Regions from separate parts of the Aeribacillus sp. FSL K6-2848 genome, predicted to be linked through region 1. Evidence: riboswitches for the same ligand, from Rfam matches in the RefSeq annotation. Region 1 holds a riboswitch; each other region holds the start of a gene.
What was found. A riboswitch is a leader RNA that binds a small molecule or an ion and turns the genes downstream of it on or off. The one in region 1 is predicted to bind S-adenosylmethionine.
Positions count from the first base shown of each region.

Region 2: it holds a riboswitch for S-adenosylmethionine, as region 1 does, so the genes downstream of both, NSS70_RS17580 (2,3-diketo-5-methylthiopentyl-1-phosphate enolase) here and NSS70_RS06120 (bifunctional homocysteine S-methyltransferase/methylenetetrahydrofolate reductase) in region 1, are expected to answer to the same signal.
Region 3: it holds a riboswitch for S-adenosylmethionine, as region 1 does, so the genes downstream of both, metK (methionine adenosyltransferase) here and NSS70_RS06120 (bifunctional homocysteine S-methyltransferase/methylenetetrahydrofolate reductase) in region 1, are expected to answer to the same signal.

Region 1 is NZ_JBBOQQ010000001.1:1,215,917-1,223,751, reverse strand. It holds gene NSS70_RS06140 (DegV family protein) at 1-447, shown strand, start outside; gene NSS70_RS06135 (DUF3941 domain-containing protein) at 479-610, shown strand; gene NSS70_RS06130 (HPr family phosphocarrier protein) at 954-1,232, shown strand; gene NSS70_RS06125 (YajQ family cyclic di-GMP-binding protein) at 1,394-1,885, shown strand; SAM riboswitch class I at 1,988-2,109, shown strand; gene NSS70_RS06120 (bifunctional homocysteine S-methyltransferase/methylenetetrahydrofolate reductase) at 2,218-4,077, shown strand; gene metH (methionine synthase) at 4,070-7,492, shown strand; gene NSS70_RS06110 (hypothetical protein) at 7,725-7,835, opposite strand, start outside.
Region 2 is NZ_JBBOQQ010000001.1:3,629,093-3,636,927, reverse strand. It holds gene NSS70_RS17600 (hypothetical protein) at 1-108, opposite strand, end outside; gene cax (calcium/proton exchanger) at 506-1,561, shown strand; gene NSS70_RS17590 (YfkD famly protein) at 1,670-2,419, shown strand; gene yfkAB (radical SAM/CxCxxxxC motif protein YfkAB) at 2,477-3,598, opposite strand; SAM riboswitch class I at 3,768-3,873, shown strand; gene NSS70_RS17580 (2,3-diketo-5-methylthiopentyl-1-phosphate enolase) at 3,951-5,174, shown strand; gene NSS70_RS17575 (2-hydroxy-3-keto-5-methylthiopentenyl-1-phosphate phosphatase) at 5,171-5,860, shown strand; gene NSS70_RS17570 (methylthioribulose 1-phosphate dehydratase) at 5,857-6,504, shown strand; gene NSS70_RS17565 (1,2-dihydroxy-3-keto-5-methylthiopentene dioxygenase) at 6,527-7,057, shown strand; gene NSS70_RS17560 (hypothetical protein) at 7,297-7,467, shown strand; gene mtnK (S-methyl-5-thioribose kinase) at 7,726-7,835, shown strand, end outside.
Region 3 is NZ_JBBOQQ010000001.1:1,077,752-1,085,586, reverse strand. It holds gene NSS70_RS05530 (TIGR01212 family radical SAM protein) at 1-537, shown strand, start outside; gene NSS70_RS05525 (tRNA (mnm(5)s(2)U34)-methyltransferase) at 534-1,121, shown strand; gene NSS70_RS05520 (tetraprenyl-beta-curcumene synthase family protein) at 1,782-2,861, opposite strand; gene NSS70_RS05515 (alpha/beta hydrolase) at 2,898-3,677, opposite strand; gene NSS70_RS05510 (gamma carbonic anhydrase) at 3,746-4,273, shown strand; gene NSS70_RS05505 (phosphatase PAP2 family protein) at 4,446-4,976, shown strand; gene metK (methionine adenosyltransferase) at 5,026-6,231, opposite strand; SAM riboswitch class I at 6,437-6,628, opposite strand; gene pckA (phosphoenolpyruvate carboxykinase (ATP)) at 6,897-7,835, shown strand, end outside.

The sequences.
Region 1 (7,835 bases):
CAAATGGCAAATGCAGTAAAAGAGTATTGCAGTCATATGGAGCACATTTTTACAGTTGATCGCCTGGAATATTTGGCTCGCGGCGGGAGAATCAGCAAAACATCTGCGTTTGTTGGCGGACTGCTTAATATCAAGCCGCTTTTGCATGTCGAAGAAGGAAAGCTGATCCCGCTGGAAAAAATCCGCGGGAAAAAGAAGCTTTACCGGAGAATTCTTGAGCTGATGGAAGAGCGTGGAGACGGATTGAGTGAACAGACAATCGCCATCAGCCATGGTGATGATGAAGAAGCAGCTCTCGAATTAAAACAATTAATTGAAGAAACGTTTCATCCAAAAGAAATTATCATCCATACGATCGGTGCTGTCATTGGTGCACACTCTGGCCCCGGCACCCTTGCTGTATTTTTTCTAAATAAACATATTCAAGAAGCTTCATGGAAATCATAAGTATATAACAGTATGGAAAGGAGCTTCCTGAATGTCCAAAACAAGCGATAATGATAAAAAAGCTGTAGACAACAATGCAAAACGACACGAAAAAAATCTATTGAAGGAAAAAAATCGAGAGCTTGGAAAACGGCAATACTCAAAGAAAACGGATCATTTATAATGCCCGCCTGTCGGGCTTTTTCTTTTTTTGAAATATCTCTAAAGGCGAGTCTTCCACCTCTTCTATCCGGACGTTCTGAAAGAAAAAGACGCTTTCTTATCTTACAGTATGCATCTTTTCTCTAGCTTTTGTTTTCATTTTTGTCTAATAAAACATGGGGCGGGGCAATAACTTTCAATTTGATTAGACCATTCATTTCATTAAAAAACAGAGAAATCCAGAACGTTTCCATATTCGAAAGCGGAGGTCATTTTTTTATATGTAAGAGGAAATGACAAACATGTGGGAATCTATCCTTTATTAATGTAAGATATTGTAAAATAAGTATACAAGAGGTGGCACAATGAAGAAACATGAAATTTCCGTGTATCTTACAAAAGAGATGGAGCCGGAATATGTCATTTCCCTTGTCCATGAAGCGATTAAATTTAACAGCTACATTTTATTCCAAACAAAAAAGCTCCAATTAAATGCGAAAAGCGTTTTAAGCATGCTCGGTTTTTCCGCCTTTTTAGAAGGTCATGTAGTCATCAGCGCTGAAGGAGAAGATTCGCTCGAAGCAGTAAAAAACTTACAAAACTTTCTTTCCCCTAAATGTTCCAAAGCGACATCTTTAGCATAATTTTATTTAAGCGCACTTAAACTTCTGCCAGCTATTATTTTCCTTACCGTTGCTTTAAGTAACGGTTTTTTCATTTAATTTGCGAGGAACCCCTAAAAGAGTTGTTCAACTGAACGACATTCACTATAATGAATGTAAATAACGTTATTGGAGGTAAAAAGTTGGCTAAGGAGAATTCATTTGACATCGTCTCAAAAGTGGATATTGCCGAAGTGAACAATTCCATTCAAATGGCGAAAAAAGAAATTGTAAACAGATATGATTTCAAAGGATCTAAAAGCGATATATCCCTAGAAAAAGATGAGCTTGTGCTAATCTCTGACGATGAATATAAGCTGAATCAACTAAAAGATGTATTAGTAAGCAAAATGATTAAACGCGGTGTCGCAACCAAGAATATTCAGTACGGGAAAATCGAAAAGGCTTCAGGAGGCACTGTCAGACAAAGAGCCAAACTTGTCAACGGAATTGACAAAGAAAACGGGAAAAAGATCAATGCGCTGATCAAAAATACCGGGCTAAAAGTAAAAAGCCAAATTCAAGACGACCAAGTCCGGGTAAGCGGCAAAAGCAAGGACGATTTGCAAAAAGTGATTGCAGCTGTGAAAAGCGCCGACTTGCCGATCGACGTACAATTTATTAATTTTCGCTAGCATTTGCCCTGTTCACAAAATTGAAATTTTATATTGATTATTTTGATAAAATTCGTTAAATTAGGATTAATCCGTTGTTTTAAAATTTCATACGGTAAAGCGTTCTTATCAAGAGAAGCGGAGGGACTGGCCCGATGAACCTTCAGCAACCGGATTACCCAAAAACTTTGGGTACCAAGGTGCTAAATCCAGCGATGCGTAAATTTGCGCTCGGAAGATAAGAAGAAGGGGAAAATGTTCAAGAAAAAGTCTTCTTCTTAGAAGGCTTTTCTTTTTTATATAGGTGTTCGCCTCCTTGCAGGCGCCTATTTCATTTGATTGGAGGACTTTTTATGGGGCTTTTACAAGATTTACAGAATCATATATTAATTGCCGACGGAGCAATGGGGACTCTACTATACTCATTCGGAATAGACAGATGCTTTGATGAGCTAAACGTTTCAAAACCGGAAGAAATAGAACGGATTCATTCAGCCTATTTAGACGCAGGCGCAACTGTTATTCAAACAAATACATACGGCGCCAATCGCATAAAGCTTGCCAGATATGGGCTGGAAGATGATATAAAGATCATCAACCAAAAAGGGGTTGAACTTGCAAAGAGGGCGTTACAAAAAGCGGAAAACAAAGGGTATGTCATCGGAACAATCGGCGGCATCCGTTCGTTTCAAAAAAGCGCCTTCACGCTATCTGACATTGCCGAAAATTTTCGTGAGCAGCTTCATGTCCTTTTATCCGAAAACGTAGATGGCATTATTTTAGAAACCTATTACGACTTGGAAGAACTGAAAACCGTTTTGCAAATAGCTAGAAAAGAAACGGATTTGCCCATTATCACAAATGTTTCTTTGCACGAACAAGGCGTCTTTCAAAATGGAACAAGATTGGCAGACGGTTTGAAAATGCTTGAAGAACTTGGTGCAGATATTGTCGGCCTCAATTGCCGTTTAGGCCCTTATCATATGCTGCAATCTCTGGAAGAAGTGCCGCTGTTTGAACATGCCTTTTTATCCGCTTTTCCAAACGGCAGCCTGCCAAGGTATGAAAACGGAAGATTAGTTTATGAATCAGATGAACACTATTTTTATGAAGCGGCTCTTCAATTCCGAAAACAAGGTGTCCGGCTTCTCGGCGGATGCTGCGGAACCGCGCCGAAACATATTCGGGCAATGGCTGAAGCTGTATCAAACCTCCCTCCTGTCACAGAGAAAGAAGTAAAAGAACGAAATGTTCCAATTCATGTTTTACCTATGAAAGAAAGTCAAGAAACTCCTCTCCCAGATATTGCAAAAAACAGACGCTCAGTGATTGTAGAATTGGACCCGCCGAAAACGCTCGGCTTGGAAAAATTTTTAACAGGAGCAAAAGCGTTGAAAAAAGCGGGGATTGATGCAATTACGCTTGCGGATAATTCCCTTGCTACACCAAGAATCAGCAATGTTGCTTGCGCAAAAATTGTGAAAAGCCGTTTCCAGCTTCGCCCGCTCGTTCATTTAACATGTCGTGACAGAAATTTAATCGGCATTCAATCCCATTTAATGGGACTGCATACGCTTGGCCTGCACGATATTTTAGCGGTCACCGGCGACCCGTCCAAAATCGGTGATTTTCCGGGTGCAACCTCTGTCTATGATTTATCATCGTTTGATTTAATCAGTTTAATTAAGCAATTTAATGAAGGTTTGTCATACTCCGGAAAATCACTTGGTCAAAAAACAAACTTTACTGTAGCCGCCGCCTTCAATCCGAACGTAAGACATCTTGATCGCGCAGTTCAGAGACTTGAGAAAAAAATCAGCTGTGGAGCCGATTATTTTATTACGCAGCCGCTCTACTCGGAGAAGCTGATCGAAGAAGTATATGAAGCAACAAAACATCTGAATGTTCCGATATATCTCGGGATTATGCCGTTAATAAGCAGCCGCAATGCTGAATTTATTCATAACGAAGTGCCAGGCATTAAATTGTCTGATTCGATTCGCGAACAGATGCAAAAAGCAGGCAATGATAAAGAAAAGGGAAAACGAGAAGGACTTGCCATTGCAAAATCGCTTATTGACGCAGCATTTGACCTGTTTAACGGCATTTACTTAATCACTCCGTTTTTGCATTATGAGATGACAGTCGAGCTGACGGAATACATTCATGAAAAAGAAAAGGCAAAACGAGAAAGGAAGATTTCCCATGTATAACATAAAGGAACAGCTTGAGAAAAAAATTTTAATACTAGACGGAGCCATGGGAACAATGATTCAAGCTGCAGAATTATCTGCGAAAGATTTTGGCGGTGAAGAATATGAAGGATGCAACGAATATTTAAACATCACTTCCCCTGAAACGATTGTCCGTATTCATGAAGCGTACCTTGAAGCAGGCGCTGATATTATCGAGACAAATACGTTTGGCGGTACAAGCATCGTCCTCGAGGAATATAACTTGGGGCACCTTGCTTTTGAAATAAATAAAAAAGCAGCTGAGATTGCAAAGCGCGCTGCAGAAAAATATTCAACACCGGATTGGCCTCGTTTTGTGGCAGGATCAATGGGGCCAACGACTAAAACGCTCTCCGTTACAGGCGGCGTCACATTCCAACAATTGGCAGAAGCTTATCAAGTTCAAGCGGAAGGACTGTTAGAGGGGGGCGTTGATGTACTTCTGCTTGAGACAAGCCAAGATATGCTCAATGTAAAAGCGGGTTACTTAGGAATTCAACGAGCTTTTCAAAAGCTCAAGAAAGAAGTGCCGATCATTCTGTCCGGAACGATAGAACCGATGGGAACAACTCTTGCCGGTCAAGATATTGAAGCGTTTTACATTTCAGCTGAACATATGAATCCAATTGCCGTTGGCTTAAACTGTGCGACAGGCCCGGAATTCATGACCGATCACATCCGCACATTGTCTGAAATCGCCAATACCGCTGTCAGCTGTTATCCGAATGCCGGACTGCCTGATGAAGAAGGACGCTACCACGAATCACCGGAATCTTTAGCCAAAAAAATCAGAGGGTTTGCAGAAAGAGGCTGGCTTAATATGGTCGGCGGCTGCTGCGGAACAACTCCCGAACATATTCGCGCAATAAGGGAGGCAATGGAAGGCTTAAAACCGCGAAAAATCGTCAAAAAGCAAAATCAACATACGGTATCAGGCATTGAGCCCCTTCGCTATGATGAATCAATGCGCCCGCTGTTTGTCGGTGAACGCACAAACGTCATCGGTTCGCGTAAATTCAAGCGTCTCATTGCGGAAGGAAAATTTGAAGAAGCAGCGGAAATCGCCCGTGCTCAAGTGAAAAACGGCGCCCACGTCATCGATGTCTGTCTCGCCGATCCGGACCGAAACGAGCTTGAAGATATGGAAAACTTCATCCGCGAGGTTGTAAAAAAAGTAAAAGCGCCGCTTGTCATTGACTCAACCGACGCCAATGTCATCAGAAAAGCGCTCGAATACTCACAAGGGAAAGCGATCATCAACTCGATCAATTTAGAGGACGGCTTAGAACGGTTTGAAGAAGTTCTCCCGCTTGTGAAACAATTCGGTGCGGCTGTTGTCGTCGGAACAATCGATGAAGACGGAATGGCTCTGACTGCGGAGCGAAAGCTGGAGATTGCCAAGCGGTCTTATGACATTTTAGTCAATCAACACGGTATAAGTCCAAGCGACATTATTTTTGACCCGCTCGTCTTCCCTGTCGGCACAGGTGATGAGCAATATATCGGATCTGCCCAAGAAACGATCGAAGGGATCCGTTTAATTAAAGAACATCTTCCCGGATGTTTAACTATTCTCGGGATCAGCAATGTTTCCTTCGGGCTTCCGCCGGTCGGCAGAGAAATATTAAACGCCGTTTTTTTATACCATTGCACACAGGCAGGGCTCGATTATGCGATCGTCAATACGGAAAAATTAGAGCGGTACGCTTCGATCCCTGAAGAAGAGCGGAAGCTGGCAGAAAACTTATTATTTGAAACAAATGATCAGACGCTCGCACAATTTACGAACTTTTACCGCGACAAAAAGAAAGAGGAAAAAAAGCCGAAAACGGAATTAACCTTGGAGGAACGGCTCGCACAATACGTTGTGGAAGGAACAAAGCAAGGATTAATCGAAGACTTGCAGCTGGCACTAGAAAAATATGATGATCCTCTCGATATCATCAACGGGCCGTTAATGAAAGGAATGGAAATTGTCGGCGAACTGTTTAACGACAATCAGCTGATTGTTGCTGAAGTGCTTCAAAGTGCGGAAGTGATGAAAGCATCTGTCGCCTTTTTAGAACCGTATATGAAAAAAAAAGATGACAGCGGCAAAGGAAAAGTCATTTTAGCTACAGTCAAGGGCGACGTCCATGACATCGGCAAAAATTTAGTTGACATTATTCTTTCCAACAACGGCTACCGCGTCGTTGATTTAGGCATTAAAGTTGCGCCGCAGCAGCTGATTGAAGCGGTCAATAATGAAAAGCCTGATATTATCGGTCTTTCCGGACTGCTCGTCAAATCAGCCCAGCAAATGGTGTTAACAGCACAAGACTTAAAAACAGCCAACATTTCGATTCCGATTTTAGTCGGCGGTGCTGCATTATCACGCAAATTTACCGATCAAAAAATATCACCGGAATATGACGGTCCTGTGTTATATGCGAAAGATGCAATGGACGGGCTGTCGCTTGCCAATAAGCTGAGAGAAAACCCGGATGCTTTCCTTGAGAAAAGAACGGTCGCAGTTGAGGAAAAACAGAATAGACAGAAAAGCAGCAAACCTGTTATGATCATTGAAAAAAAATCATCTGTGTCCAAACCGACCGTATATCATCCAGCTGACTGCAATCCACACATTATTCAAAACATTGATATTGCCCAAGTCGTCCCGTATGTGAACATGCAAATGCTTTTAGGACACCATCTCGGATTAAAAGGCAATGTCAAACAGATGCTTCTGGAAAAACAGGAAAAAGCGGTAGAACTAAAAAATGAAATAGATGAATTGCTGCGTTTAGGGAAAGAAAATGGCTGGTTCCGTCCATCTGCTATTTATCAATTTTTCCCGGCCTATCGCGAAGGAAACTCCATTCACATTTTAGATCCGGCTGCAAAAGATAAAATCATTGAGACGTTTACATTCCCTCGGCAGGAAAAGCCGCCGTTTTTATGCATTGCCGACTATGTAAGCGAACGGTCAGATGAAACACCGCATGATTATATCGCCCTGTTTGCCGTAACTGCTGGAAAAGACATTCGCAGCATCGCCATGCAGTTTAAAGAAAGCGGTGAATTTTTCCGGAGCCATGCGATTCAAGCATTGGCGCTGGAGCTGGCAGAAGGTCTTGCAGAGCGGACGCACCAGCTGATCCGCGACCGATGGGGCTTCCCGGATCCGCTTGACTTCACAATGCAGGAACGGTTTGCAGCAAAATACCAAGGTCAGCGCTATTCATTTGGCTATCCGGCTTGTCCAGACTTAGAAGATCAAGCGAAGCTGTTTAAGCTGTTAAAGCCTGAAAACATCGGCATCCAGCTGACGGAAGGCTTTATGATGGAACCGGAAGCATCCGTCTCTGCCTTCGTCGTCTCACACCCTGAAGCTCGATATTTTAATGTCCTTTAATATTTCGTCTCGCCGTTAAGGGCAAGCTATTTTCGGATGCATATGGATAACGAAGTGCTAAACGAGCACTTCGTTATCCATTTTTTATTAAATCGCCTCAAAGCTTTTCCTAACCATAAGCTTGAATAAATTGTATTAAAATAGCCTATTGCGGCTTCCTACCGCCCGCTGAATGAAAACAACTGTTATAAACATTAGCACGATAACGGTTATCGACAAAATAACCATTTTTTCAATAAAAATGGATCCCAAACAGGCGGATCGAATAGAAAGATGTGCGGCCATGGATAAATTCTCCTAACGTAAGCACTTCTAAAACCGTGTAAATCATAATAATCGTTAG
Region 2 (7,835 bases), 2.4 Mb from region 1:
CTTACTTAACGCTTGTTCCCAAAATGGAATACCATCTACAAAACCCGCTTCTTTGCAACGTCTCATCTCATTTGTAATCTTTTGAATGGCCTTTTCTAATTTTTCCATATTTACAGCAATCGTCCGGGACGCCGATCTATCATGCCCTGTCTGAATTCAAGGGATGGTAAAAAAAGGTATACATATCGGTCTGTCATGGCAAGGGATGATAGTCCCAAAGCGCTTACAGATGAAATTCAAAAAAATGGTTCGCTAACCTATGACTTACATCTGTTTTCAGCGAATCAAAAAAGTTCCCACAAAGTCTTGACTGACTCTTTGCAAAATGCTCGATTTGTCAAAATATATTGCTTATGTCAGAATAAAAATAATTTTTACGGACAAATTTTTTCCATAATTGTAAACGGCCTTTTTTAGAAGGAAGTGTTTATTTTAAACAACTTTTGTTAAAATAAGTAAGCAAAGTTTTCGGGAAAATTATTGCTAAATATGGGTGGTGAGCTTTATGTTCAATCGTATATTATCGATCTTGGTTGTTGTTGGATTGCCGTTGTCCGTTATTGGCAGTTTGATGCATTGGAATGCACTGCTTCTATTTGCAATTTATTGTTTAACGATTATCGGACTTGCCAGTTTTATGGGAAGAGCGACAGAAAGCTTGGCGATTGTGGCAGGTCCACGAATTGGCGGACTGTTGAATGCGACTTTTGGGAACGCTGTTGAGCTCATTATTTCAATCTTTGCGTTAAAAGCAGGTTTAATTTCAGTTGTTTTAGCATCTCTCACAGGTTCTGTAATCGGCAACTTGCTGCTTGTTGCAGGTTTATCGTTTTTTGTTGGTGGATTAAAGTACAAGCGGCAGAAGTTTAATGAATACGACGCAAGACATAATTCTGGATTGTTAATGTTTGCGGTCATTGTTGCCTTTGTCATTCCAGAAGTGTTTGCACAAACAATGAATGATACGGACACATTGACGTTAAGCATTGGCATTTCCATCATTATGATCGGGCTCTATTTAGCCGCGTTGTTTTTTAAATTGGTAACCCATCGGGGAGTTTATCAGAAAAAAGAGGAGCAGATCGAAGAACACGAAAGCCCGGAATGGTCTGGCAAGATCGCAACCATCATTTTGTTTTTGGCAACAATTGCGGTTGCATATGTTTCGGAAAATCTTGTACATACGTTTGAAACGGTCGCACATGAACTTGGCTGGAGTGAATTATTTATTGGGGTAATTGTCGTTGCCATTGTTGGAAATGCAGCGGAGCATGCGTCTGCGATTATTATGGCTTACAAAAATAAAATGGATGTAGCGGTTGAAATCGCCATCGGATCAACCTTGCAGATTGCCATGTTTGTTGCGCCTTTGCTTGTATTAATTTCGCTTCTGTTTTCAGAAAAAATGCCGCTCGTCTTTACACTTCCTGAGTTGATTGCCATGGCGACAGGAGTACTGCTCATGATTGTAATTTCCAATGACGGCGATACGAACTGGTTTGAAGGGGCTACTTTGCTTGCTGCTTATGTCATCATGGGGATAGGCTTCTATCTATTATAGGAAGATATTTTGCGGATAAAATACAAATAGCTTGAAAAAACTACAAGCAAAGGCTACTTGAAAGGAGATAACCACATGAAACAGCTAATGACGTTATTTATTTCAGTCATGCTTGCATCGGTTTTTTCAAGCTTAAGCTTCGCTGAAGCACCAACTATCCCCAAATCGGTGATGGATATTTCAAAAGAAAATACGTATCCAAATCCGAGTCAAAATCTTCCTTATTTACAGCCAAGTGAATTAACAAAAGAGTTAATCAAAACATCCAACGTCCCGATTGAAAATCCTGTTTTAATTAAAATGTTAAATGAGTCTTCCATTACACCTTCTCCAACCGCCATAGGATATAGAGCCGCCATTTACTTGGGACGGTGGGCATTGAATTATGAATCTGAGGAAACAACAGTCAATTGGGAGTATCAAAAAATCAATACAAACTTTTTTGACAATCGAGGCGGTAAGTCGCCCGTTCAAATTAGCTATAAACAGGAGGCGCAAAAACGGGTTAAAGGAGGATTAACCGCTAGAATTTCTGATCATAAAGATGTCAAAAAAATGATGCTGATGAAGGCGGCAAAGAAATCGAAAATGCCGCTAGCATTTGAAACAATTGTCGGCTTCGGGACGAAAAAAAATCAAGTATATAATATCCCGCCGAAAAAAATGGGGTATTTATACGCATACGTTCCCGCTGTCAACGAAAAAGGAAAAGTCACTTACGGAGAAGTGTATTTAATGTTAAAGGGAAGCAAGAAGCAAATTGTTGTCAAAAATGTTACGCAACAAGGCATTGGAGCATGGATTCCTGTGCAGGATCGGGCATCCTTCCACTTTCTTATTACCAATCAGCCTAGATAATAGAAAAGGGCGGGCGAAAGGCAAATATATTGCCGAAAGAAGCCCAAGCCCTTTTATTTATATGCGCGCTTTTCTTTTTGTAAAATCTAAGTCTCGGTAATAACTATTTTTCACTAAAAGATTCGGTCCAAGACACGCTACGTTTGGACAATGGCAATTCAGCTGTTGGGCAATCGGGGATTGCATCCATTTTTCATAGGCTGATAAAAGAGTATCTTTTTTGATGTTTCCAAGCGGCGGTACATCGCCGAAATCTGTCACAATAATGTCCCCTGTAAAAATATTGACATTGAGACGGGATCTGCCGTCAGGGTCATTTCGAACAGTCACGTTTTTGCTTTCTCTCAATCGCTTCAGCAATGCTAAATCTTCCTCATTGTCGCTGCAAGCGTAAAACGGGAGTGTTCCAAACAGCATCCACACTGATTCGTCGCGGATATCCAAAAGCTTATGAATTGCTTCGCGTATCTCATCCAAGCTGAGCGTTTCAAGATTGCTAGCGAAATCACTTGGATACATTGGATGCACCTCATGGCGTTGACATTTCATTTCGTCTACAATTTGTCTATGGATTTTTTCAAGATGAGGAACCGTCCGTTTATTCAGCATCGTCTCCGCTGAAACAATTACTCCCGCTTCAGCCAGAGCTCTAGAGTTTTCAATGATTCGTTCAAAATATTTTGCACGTTCTTTATATGGAGGCTTCTTTTTCATCATTGCAAATCCGGCTTCAACAAAATCATCGACTGTTCCCCAGTTATGGGAAATATGCAAAACATCTAAATACGGGATAATTTTTTCATAGCGTTTCAAGTCCAATGTTAAATTGGAATTGATTTGGGTTCGTATCCCGCGTTCATGTGCGTATTTTAAAATGGGAACGACATAATTTTCCACAGATTTTATCGAAAGCATCGGCTCCCCGCCGGTAATCGAAAGGGATCGCAATGTCGGCACTTCGTCTAGCCTTTTTAAAAGTAAATCGAGCGGCAGCCCTTCCGGATCTTTCGGAGATAAAGTGTATCCTACAGCGCAATGCTCACATCGCATATTGCAGATTGTGGTGGTGGTAAATTCTATATTTGATAATGTTAATTCACCGTATTCCTTCATATCTAAATAAGCTTCCCAAGGATCATAGGAAGGAGTAATCTTTTTGAGGGTTGTATAAGTTTCCATAAAAATCATTTCTCCTTTAATTAAACTGCACCATTAAATAATTGTAGCATGCCATCAGAAAAATGTAAGCGAATTTGAATCGAATATGATGTAAAAAAGTGTTGACAGGGTGGAAGGATAGTGGCATAATCCAAGTAAATGAATAAGAATTATAAAGTTAATAATAAAACTCTTATCAAGAGCAGGTGGAGGGATGAGCCCAATGAAGCCCGGCAACCGACTCATATGATGAGCACGGTGCTAATTCTCCCAACAGAGATGTTGAAAGATAAGAAGTTGTTTTGACAAAAAACCTCTTCTTATTGAAGAGGTTTTATTTATATAACAATATTTAATGAAGAGGATTGAAAAAATGGGTCACGTAACAGCAGTATACCAAATCATTGCGAAACGAGAAGATTTAGAAAAAAAAGCAGAAGGCATTGCTCTTGGATTAACGGTAGGTTCGTGGACTGACCTTCCTCTTTTAGTGCAAGAGCAGTTAAAAAAGCATAAAGGACAAGTGGTTGAAATAAAAGAAACAGGCGAGGATCCATCCTCCGGCAAAACGATTGCACAGCTTCACATTCGCTTTCCGGGAGAAAACTTTTCTAAAGACATTCCTGCCATCTTAACGACAACTTTTGGAAAATTATCACTAGATGGAGAAATAAAATTACTAGATTTGCAGTTTGACGATGAGATCTTTCGGTATTTTCCAGGTCCTCGATTTGGAATTCAGGGGTTACGAGAAAAACTTGGCGTTTACGACAGACCGTTAGTGATGAGCATCTTTAAAGGTGTAATTGGACGTGATATGGATTACCTTCTTGCCCAATTGCGGGAGCAGGCTCTCGGGGGCGTCGACTTAGTAAAGGATGACGAAATACTTTTTGAAAATTCGCTCACATCATTTGAAACAAGAATAAAGGAAGGCAAAAAAGTTCTTGATAACGTGTATCAAGAAAAAGGGCACCGAACTTTGTATGCGGTCAATTTGACGGGAAAAACATTTGAATTGAAAGATAAGGCAAGAAAAGCAAAAGAATTAGGTGCCGATATTTTGCTATTTAATGTTTTTACATATGGCCTCGATGTGCTGCAAGCATTAAGGGAAGATGATGAAATCGCCCTCCCAATTATGGCTCATCCGGCGTTTAGCGGATCGTTTACTTCATCCGAAAAATATGGGCTCTCTCATTCCTTATTGCTTGGAAAATTGATAAGAATTGCTGGAGCAGATTTTTCGTTGTTCCCTTCACCATATGGCAGCGTTGCATTGGAGCGTGACAAAGTTTTAAAAGTGAAAGAAGAATTGGTGAAGGAATCAGTTTTAAAACCAGTTTTTCCTGTTCCATCTGCTGGCATTCACCCGGGTCTTGTTCCCATTTTAATTCATGATTTTGGAAAAGATTGCGTCATTAATGCAGGAGGCGGTGTTCACGGTCACCCGCAAGGTGCTAAAGGCGGAGGAAAAGCTTTCCGTCAGGCAGTTGACGCTGTTTCCCGGGGTGTTCCCCTTAATGAAGCAGCTGAAGACATAGAATTACAAAAAGCAATTCGGCTCTGGGGATGGAAGGAGGCACCGTCCAATTGAAGCCAGTAATATTTTGTGATTTTGATGGAACGGTGACAAAAAAAGATAACATCGTTAGCATCATGAAGCGTTTCGCTCCAAAAGAGTGGGAGCAATTGAAGGATGGCGTCCTTTCCCAGTCGATTAGTATTCAGGAAGGAGTCGGCAAGATGTTTGCACTTCTTCCATCTTCTTTAAAGGGTGACATCATTCACTATATTTTAGAAACTGCAGAAATAAGGGAAGGATTTCGCGACTTTGTTCATTATGCGAAAAACATGAACATTCCTTTATACATTGTCAGCGGCGGAATCGATTTTTTTATTAAACCGCTGTTGCAGCCTTTTGATTCTATTACCGCACTGTTTTGCAATAAAGCGGATTTTAGCGGAGAAACGATCACCATTCATTGGCCTTATACGTGTGATGAAAAATGTCCCAACCAAAATTGTGGGTGCTGCAAACCGACAATTATTCGGCAAATTGCAAATGCTGACACTCATTCCATCATCATCGGGGATTCCGTCACAGATTTAGAAGCCGCGAAGATTGCAGATACAGTTATTGCACGTGATTATTTATCAAAAAAATGTCAAGAATTTTCTATTCCTTATCAATCTTTCGAAACATTTTACGACTGTATTGACATTTTAGAGAAGACAATAAACAAAACAAATTTCATAGAAGAAAAAGGTGGCGCAAAATGAGTGTCGTTTTAACTCGTGTTCATGAGCTTGCGGAGATTAAAGAGGAGCTTGCTGCGAGGGATTGGTTTATGGGGACAAGCGGCAATTTAGCCATAAAAGTTCAAGATTCCCCGCTTCAGTTTCTTGTGACCGCAAGCGGCAAAGATAAACGAAAAAAAACGAAGGAAGATTTTTTGCTTGTTGATGGAGAAGGAAATCCTGTAGGCGCAACACAGCTGAAGCCTTCGGCAGAAACGCTGTTGCATTGCGAAATATATAAAAGAAGCAAAGCCGGCTGCAGCCTGCATGTACATACGGTTGCAAATAATGTCATCTCTGAACTTTATGGTGACGCTGGGAAAATTGTATTTCAAGGACAAGAACTGATAAAAGCGTTTGACCGCTGGGAGGAAGATGCAGAATTACAGATTCCGATTATTTATAATTATGCCCATATTCCTACATTAGCAAGCACTTTGGGCGATTTCGTGGAGGAGGATAAAGGGGCAGTTCTTATTCGCAACCACGGAATTACTGTATGGGGAAAAGATGGCTTTGAAGCAAAGAAAATTTTAGAAGCTTGTGAATTTTTATTTCAGTATCAGCTTGCTCTTATTCAAGCAAAAGCCGGTCTCCTTGCGAGTACAGGAGCTTTAAATAATTAAACATTTTAAGGAGGTATTTTACATGACAACGATTAAAATTCAAGGAACAAACGAAGTTATCAGCAATCAAGAGGAAGTGATTTCATTTTTAAATCAACAAGGTGTTATTTACGAGCAATGGGATATTGCCAAATTACCAGAGCATTTAAAAGAGAAATATCTTTTAAATGATGAGGAAAAACAAACGATTTTACAATCTTTTGAAAATGAAATTAAAGATATTTCAGCAAGACGCGGCTACAAAGCTTGGGATGTCATTTCTTTAGCAGATCATACGCCAAACCTTGAAGAGCTGCTGAAAAATTTTCAGCGTGAACATCATCATACAGATGATGAAGTGCGCTTTATTGTTAGCGGCCATGGAATTTTTGTTATTCAAGGACAGGACGGAAAATTTTTTGAAGTGCATCTTAATCCGGGAGACCTTATTTCTGTTCCAGAGGGCAGACGCCACTATTTCACATTAGCTGATGACCGAAAAGTTGTTGCGATCCGCATCTTTGTGTCAGAAGAAGGCTGGGTGCCTGTTTACGAAAAAGAAGAAGTAAATTAAGTTTTTAAAGAATTTATGAAAAAGCGGCTTTAAACGTTCACAGCTGCAAGCTTAACATCATCTTTTTCATATAACTGTCTGCTCTTCGGATACACAATCATCCAGCTCAGTGAACAATGTTCCTGAATGCAAAAAAACTATGAAAATACCACAGCGGCTGCTGACCCGGTTTTAATAGGTTTACACATTTTAGCGAAGAAGTTTGCAGCTGAAGAGCACCACAAAAATAGGCTTGTCTCATGTTACAAGAGGATATAGTTTCACTTGAAAACCAAGTAAACACAGATAAATTATCAAGTATTATGGCGGGATGGGGAAAATCAAGAATAAATGATGCAGATTTATATTTTTGGGAAGGGGCTGTCTTAGAAAGTCAAAATCTACTGAAAACGAAACATCATAAGCATTGATATATCAACGTTTCTAAAACATTAAAGGGGCGTCTATAAGCCGGAAAATCGACTTGTTAGACAGCCCCCTCTATTTAATGGATGCGGCGGCTGCTTTGGATCTAGAAATCCGAATCCATTTGGAGCATTTGCCGAAATCGCTTTTACAAGCAGGTGACGAAGTGGTCTTGTAATAATGTCGTCCCCATATTGTGAATGGATATTATGAAAGACTCTTTTTTCGCTTTATGACAAATAAAGATAGAGGAGGGAATTTTTTTGAAGGATTTTACAACATATTTTACGATGACTGAGCAAGATGTCATCGAATATGTACAGAAAAAACTCGATATTTTTGAACAAAACGCAGAATTGGAATGCCGAGAGAT
Region 3 (7,835 bases), 140 kb from region 1:
GCGGAATTAAATGAGAGGACATATCTTTGGGTGGAATTAGGATTGCAAACCGTTCACCAGCGGACCGCTGATTTAATTAACCGTGCGCACGATTATGAATGTTATGTGGAAGGAGTTAACAAGCTCAGAAAGCACGGAATCCGAGTTTGCACACACATCATAAACGGTCTTCCGCTTGAAACGTACGATATGATGATGGAAACTGCAAAAGAAGTTGCTAAGCTGGATGTTCAAGGAATTAAAATTCATCTGCTCCATTTGTTAAAAGGTACACCGATGGTTAAGCAATATGAAAAAGGGATGGTGCGCTTTTTATCCTTTGATGAATATGTACAATTAGTTTGCGATCAGCTAGAGGTACTGCCTCCCGAAATGATCGTTCATCGCATTACAGGCGACGGTCCGATCGATTTAATGATAGGGCCGATGTGGAGCGTTAACAAATGGGAAGTGCTGAATGCCATTGATGCCGAACTCGAAAAACGAAACAGCTACCAAGGGAAGTATTATACAAAAGATCGAGTGATGTCAAAATGAACCTCATTCGCATTCTTCCATTTGCAAAAAAATTGATGGCTTCCGCTGTCCAAAACGGCGATATCGTTATTGATGCAACAGTCGGGAACGGACATGATACCGTCTTTTTAGCACAACTCGTTGGCGAACAAGGTCATGTGTTTGGATATGATATTCAAAAACAAGCGCTTGAAGAGACAGAAAAACGGTTGAAGGAATGCGGTTTAATCGACCGTGTTACTTTGTTTCATTCCAGTCATGATGACATTTTCAATACGATTCCGAAAAAACATCACAATCATATCGCCGGTGCGATGTTTAATCTCGGTTATTTGCCCGGTGGCCAAAAAAACATTGTGACAAAACCAGAATCAACTATTGAAGCAGTAAAGCAGCTTTTATCCATATTAAGACCCGGTGGAATGATCGTGCTGGTCGTTTATCACGGCCATCCGGAAGGAAAACGTGAGAGAGATGAGCTTCTTAAATTTGCCGAACAAATCGATCAACATACTGCTCATGTACTTGAATACCGGTTTTTAAACCAAAAAAATTCCCCTCCGTTTATTGTAGCAATCGAAAATCGAGTAGGAGGGAGCGATTAACTCCCGTCCTCTCACACCACCGTACGTACGGTTCCGTATACGGCGGTTCAATTAAGATAATTGACGCAAGTCTTTATAACTTCCGTGAATAGCTGTTCTCTTTATGCCAGTGGTCACTCCACCCTCCAAGAGATCTCCCACGGGATTCACCGCTTCCTCCCTCAAGTGAGGTACTACGTTTTCTGTGTTCATCATGACTCACTGAATGCCAAGGGCTATTCTCTCTTAATTGTTCGGTCCTTCTTAGTTGTTCTAGACCAACTAATACTATGACCTCTGCTGACTTCTGACTGTTCAGCTATCTATCACTAGATAGGTTACCAAGGTTACTTGGCGTGCCAGCCAGACCTCCCCGGGTAAGAGTGTAATCTTTCCTTCCATCCATCTGCTTCATTTACTCTGTATCACCTTCGGCAGAAAGGGCTTTGTTTTGTCTTGCAAACTCACCCAGTGATACCTAGCCTCATATGAAGTTCGTGTTCCGAGAGACCCAAAGTTTGCCGCTCGCTTCCTTCAGATTCCGCGTCACCACGGACACCCTTGCGTTAAGCTAACTGCTACTTCTGCCTTCGCAGCTCGGGACTTTCACCCTATAGATTACACCCATGCCGGGCGCACAAGCAAAATAGCCGGGAATAATATCCCGGCTAGCTTTATCCATCAAGAAGATTTAATCAAATTCCATTTTCGGAACGTTCGATATGCCCTAGCATTCACATAAAAGAAAACGGAGGTTGTTCCTCCTTTTTTTATTAATTTTTTAGCCAGCTTTCCTAAATCTTTATGTACTAATACTTTGTCATCAGATAAATAAATGCCGAGCAATCCGCGGTTAATTAATTTATGAAAATTTTCGTTCGGAATACCTTTTAAATTTTTGTCCGCTTCATGTACAAAATGAGCTAATCGTTCCATCATTTCTGATGTGCTTTCATAAAAACTGCAAAAATTTAAATCGCCCTCCAATTGATCCTCCTCTTGATCAATAAAGTAATCCAATAAAATGTGAAGCCCTTGCACATATGGAAAGTAACCATCTTTAATTTTTTTGGCAATCGCTTCGTTAAAGCTGGGCTGAAATGCATAGGCGACTAAACAAAAAATGCCCAATGTCGATCCAGCGCAGGCAGAAAATTCATACCACCGCATATCCGGGAGGGAAGATTTATATTGTTCGAACCACTGTACTAGCCTTGGCACTCTTTCCTCTTCTATTACATGCTTATGTACTTGCAGTTCACAATAATATTCGCAAAGCTCCATCAAATAGCCAGCTATAACCGGATAGTTCTCCAATTGGCTCAGCATTCTTTGGCATGTCATGACAAGCTCTTTTAAATATCCGCCGTCATCTTGGTCCTCACGAAATTGGTAGTAATTTTTTAATTCTGCATGAATCGACAGCGCATCCTTCATTGATTGGTGCAGCATGCGGAAATCTTCCGGATCAAAAGAAGTGCTTCTGTCGCATAAATTATCCAAGTAATCGCTAATCGTTTGATAAGCAACGATAAACTCTATGCATTCCTCTATATGAGAGTTCGACAAAAGCGCTAAAATGCTTCCTCCTTCGCAATGAAATGCCTTCGTATTTATGCTTGCAAGCGCCTGCTTTCTCAATTCAGGATTCGGTATTTCCTCAGCCTTTTTTTTCCACCCATCTAAGTAATAATGGACGGTCGGAAGAATTTCCCTATAAACTCTTGACATAAGGCTGATAGGGTGTTCAGGTATACTCAAAGATCAACTCACCTCTTCATTGTAAAATTCCAGTGTTTATGTTAAATGGCTTTCTGTAAATCTCAACGCATCTTGAAAAACAAGTTCTCTTTCCGGTTCATTAAAAATTTCGTGATATAGTCCTTCCCATTCTTTATAGCTCTTTTCCGTGAGATTCAACTGACTATACCATTTTTGAACTGCTGATTTATCAACAATTTTGTCTTCTCCTCCCTGCATGACGAAAAGAGGGACATCTGGAAACTGCGGAAGCTGCTGAAATGCTAGTTCAATGGCATGAAGAAGCTCTCTGTACCAGCGCACAGAAACTTTTCTTACGTAAAGGGAGTCGTTTCTGTTTATGTCTTGAATTTCCTTATTTCTCGTTGCCATCTCAACTGTCAAACCGGAATCAAAGCGTACCCTAGGCGCGAAAATATTTAATCCTTTTGCCAAAAGATCGAGCGCTTTACTCGGTTTTTGCAAAATTCCTAAACATGGCGAAGATAAAATGACCCCGTTTAACGGAATTTTATTTCTCTGCAGCGTACGTATGGCTATTAAACCGCCCATGCTATGCCCCAGCAAAAAAAGCGGCAATTGGAAAGATTGAGCCTCCCTGATCCAACGGTCAACTTCATCAATATATTCATCAAACGATTGGACATGTCCCCGTCTGGAGGATGAATTTCCTTGTCCTGGCAAATCCCCCATGACAACATGGTACCCGTTTGTTTGCCACTTTTTTATCAGCCATTTGTAACGTCCATGATGTTCTAAAGCTCCATGAATGATGACAATCGCAGCTTTAGGACTAGAACTTACCCATTTCCACATAAATTAACTCCTTTCCGAACATGACGGAAAATTTGTTATAATATGAAAAAAAGAAAAGGATGGTTCCCATGGTTATTTATCCATATAAAGACAAAAAACCTATAATTAGCGATTCGGCTTATATAGCTGATTTTGTCACAATCACCGGCGATGTTCAAATAGGAGATGAATCAAGCATTTGGTTTCAGACGGTTATCCGCGGTGACGTCGCCCCAACTATTATTGGAAATCGGGTCAATATTCAAGACCAATGCTGTCTGCACCAGAGCCCAAATAAACCGTTAATTATTGAAGATGATGTAACCGTCGGCCATCAAGTTCTGCTCCATAGTGCGATTGTGCGGAAAGGAGCTCTAATTGGAATGGGTTCGATTATTCTGGATGGAGCAGAAATCGGAAAAGGCGCTTTTATCGGTGCAGGCAGTCTTGTCCCGCCAGGCAAAAAGATACCTGAGAAAACTTTAGCATTCGGAAGACCCGCCAAAGTGATTAGAGAATTAACAGAAGAAGATCTTCAAGATATGGAACGCATCCGTCGCGAGTATATCGAAAAAGCTCAATATTATAAAAATATTGCTCGTATGAACAACATATAAATTGCTTATAAAAACATTTTAAAACTTTCTCTTTCAAATGTCATTCTTTACCGGGCAGCTTCATGTATTTTTAAAATTTTGTAAAATTTTTATTAGATTTGTTGAAGTTTACATAAATATGAGAGAAAATTTTTTATAAGAATTTTTGCTTTTTGAAAAGAGGAACTTTAACATGGGCAGACTGCTGAATCAGCTTTACCAATTTGAGTGCAAGTTGTTCAAACTGATTAATTCGCATTTTGAACGAAAAGGACTGAATGTTTATTTTCGGTATATTACTCATTTAGGAGGGGCTGTTTTTTCAATTGCAACATGTTTAATGCTGATGTTATTTTTTAATGAACCTGTAAAAACTGTTGCCTTGGCAAGTTCAGCTGCTCTTTTTTTCAGTCATATTCCGGTTTTCATTGTGAAAAGAATTTATCCACGCAGACGGCCTTATCTTACATTATTTGAAACAAAAGTGTTAGAAAATCCGTTAACTGACCATTCATTTCCTTCTGGACATACGACAGCTGTATTTTCAGTGGCAACACCATTTTTGCTCTTTTTTCCAGCCTTAACATGGATTTTGCTTCCTCTCGCATTCAGTGTGGCACTATCAAGAATTTTTCTTGGCCTACACTACCCTTCAGATGTGCTGGCGGGAATAGTTCTAGGAGCTTCAGCAGGCACCATCTGTTTTGTCGCATTCGGACCGTAAAAGCAAAAAGGTGTCTAATGCATGCATCGCATTGGACACCTTTTTTATTTTACAAATATTGATGAGCTTGTTCGCGCAAAGCTTCCGCTTTATCTGTGCGTTCCCATGGCAAATCTAGATCGTTGCGTCCGAAATGACCGTAAGCAGCTGTCTGTTTGTAAATCGGGCGGCGCAAGTCAAGCATTTTTATAATGCCAGCTGGGCGCAAATCAAAGTTATTGCGAATTAATTCAACTAAAACATCTTCGCTTACTTTGCCAGTACCGAACGTATCAACAGAAATAGAGACAGGTTTCGCTACACCAATTGCATAGGCCAGCTGAACCTCGCATTTGTCTGCAAGTCCGGCTGCGACAATATTTTTCGCTACATAACGAGCCGCATAAGCTGCAGATCGGTCTACCTTCGTCGGATCTTTTCCTGAGAAAGCTCCTCCGCCATGGCGCGCATAGCCTCCGTAAGTATCGACAATGATTTTTCGTCCCGTTAATCCTGCATCTCCTTGTGGTCCGCCAATAACGAAACGTCCGGTAGGGTTGATGAAATATTTTGTTTCTTCATCGATCAGTTCTTTTGGAACAACCAGATCAATTACTTTTTCTTTAATATCCTGCTTAATTTGTTCTAAAGTTGCCTCCGGATGGTGTTGAGTCGATATGACAATTGTGTCAATTCTAACCGGCTGTTCATTTTCATCATATTCTACCGTAACTTGCGTCTTTCCGTCCGGACGCAAATAAGGAATTTCTTCGCTTTTTCTAACTTCTGTAAGCCGGCGTGAAAGCTTATGGGCAATGGAAATCGGGAGAGGCATTAATTCCTTCGTTTCATTGCATGCAAAACCGAACATTAACCCTTGATCTCCAGCGCCAATCGCTTCAATTTCTTCATCAGTCATTTGTCCTTCTCGCGCTTCTAAAGCTTTATCCACCCCTGCAGCAATATCGGGTGATTGCTCATCAATTGATGTTAAAACAGCACAAGTTTCAGCATCAAAACCGTATTTAGCTCTCGTATAGCCGATCTCTTTGACCGTTTCTCGCACAATTTTTGGTATATCCACATACGTGCTTGTCGTAATTTCTCCACTGACTAATACAAGTCCGGTTGTGACAGATGTTTCGCAAGCTACACGTGCGTTCGGATCTTTTTCTAAAATGGCATCTAAAATCGCATCTGAAATTTGGTCGCAAATTTTGTCCGGATGCCCTTCCGTTACGGATTCAGATGTAAACAGACGGCGCTTTTTTGTCATTTACTGCATCCTCCTCAAACTTAAAATGATGTTTATGGAGTGCTACACTCCTTGACATTGACACGGAACTCATTCCCTCGCCACTATTGTATACATATCAAAATTGCGTACGATAAGAAAAACTTGGCTAAACGAGATTTCTCTTATACATAGAAAAAACCTTCCCTGCCAGAGGAAAGGTTGTTATAAACATCATTGCCTTTCACTCTTATCGTTCAAGGATATAACCTTGCATCAGGTTAGCACCATTGCTCGTCTATGAATATGGAATTCTTTCGCATCATGTTGTATGTCCATAGAATACCGCGATTTTGAAAGCCATATTCTACTGTCTTCTTTCAACGAGCCGGTTGCTGGGCTTCATAGGGCCTGTCCCTCCGCCAACTCGGGATAAGAGTATCCGTTCAAATGTATATCATACAGGAGCAAAAAAGTACTTGTCAACAATAAATAAAGCTTCTCTGTAATTTTCCAAATCATCTGATATCCATTATTTCAGGATCAGCTGATCAATCATGATTCGTATGATGCCCAAAAATGAAGGCAAAATATATAGTAAAAACATTATTTTCAAAAATCGATAAATAGGATGGATTATTTTTTCGAATGTGTTATACTATTTCTATAAAACCATTTCAAATATGCAAAAAAAGGATGGTATGTATATGAATATTGTAGATGTATCAAATGAATTAGCTTCGTTGATCAGCGGACCAAATGCATATCATAATTTACCAGTCGCACGACTTGTAGAAAAAGTTTTAGCTAGGAAAGAAGGTTTTTTAACAAATACAGGTGCAGTTTCGGTTACAACAGGCAAATATACCGGCCGGTCACCAGAAGATAAATTCATCGTTGAAGAAGATTCTGTCAAGCATTTAATTGATTGGGGACCCGTCAACAAGCCAATTTCATCAGAAGTTTTTGAAAAACTGTACTTAAAAGTCATACAATATTTAAAAAATAGAGATGAAATTTATGTTTTTAACGGATTTGCCGGAGCTGACAAAAAATATCGTCTTCCAATTCAAGTGGTCAATGAATTGGCGTGGCAAAATTTATTTGCTCGCCAACTGTTTATCCGTCCGAAAAGCCAAGACGATTTAAAGGAGCATAAAAATCCGTTTACGATTGTTTCCGCTCCTTCCTTTAAAGCAGATCCAGCTGTGGATGGAACGAACTCAGAAGCATTTATCATTATTTCTTTTGAAAAGAGAATAATCCTGATCGGCGGAACTGAATATGCAGGCGAGATGAAAAAGTCTATCTTTTCCGTCATGAACTTCCTGCTTCCAGAAAGAGATATATTTTCAATGCACTGCTCCGCCAATGTCGGTCAAGAAGGCGATGTCGCGCTCTTTTTCGGTTTATCGGGAACAGGCAAAACAACACTTTCCGCCGATCCAAAACGCCGATTAATTGGTGATGATGAACACGGCTGGTCTTCATCTGGTATTTTTAATATTGAAGGCGGCTGTTATGCAAAATGCATCGGTTTGTCTGAAGAAAAAGAACCTCAAATTTATAACGCGATTCGATTCGGTTCCGTTTTGGAAAACGTTGTGGTTGATGAATCGACACGAATTCCTGATTATGACAACTCC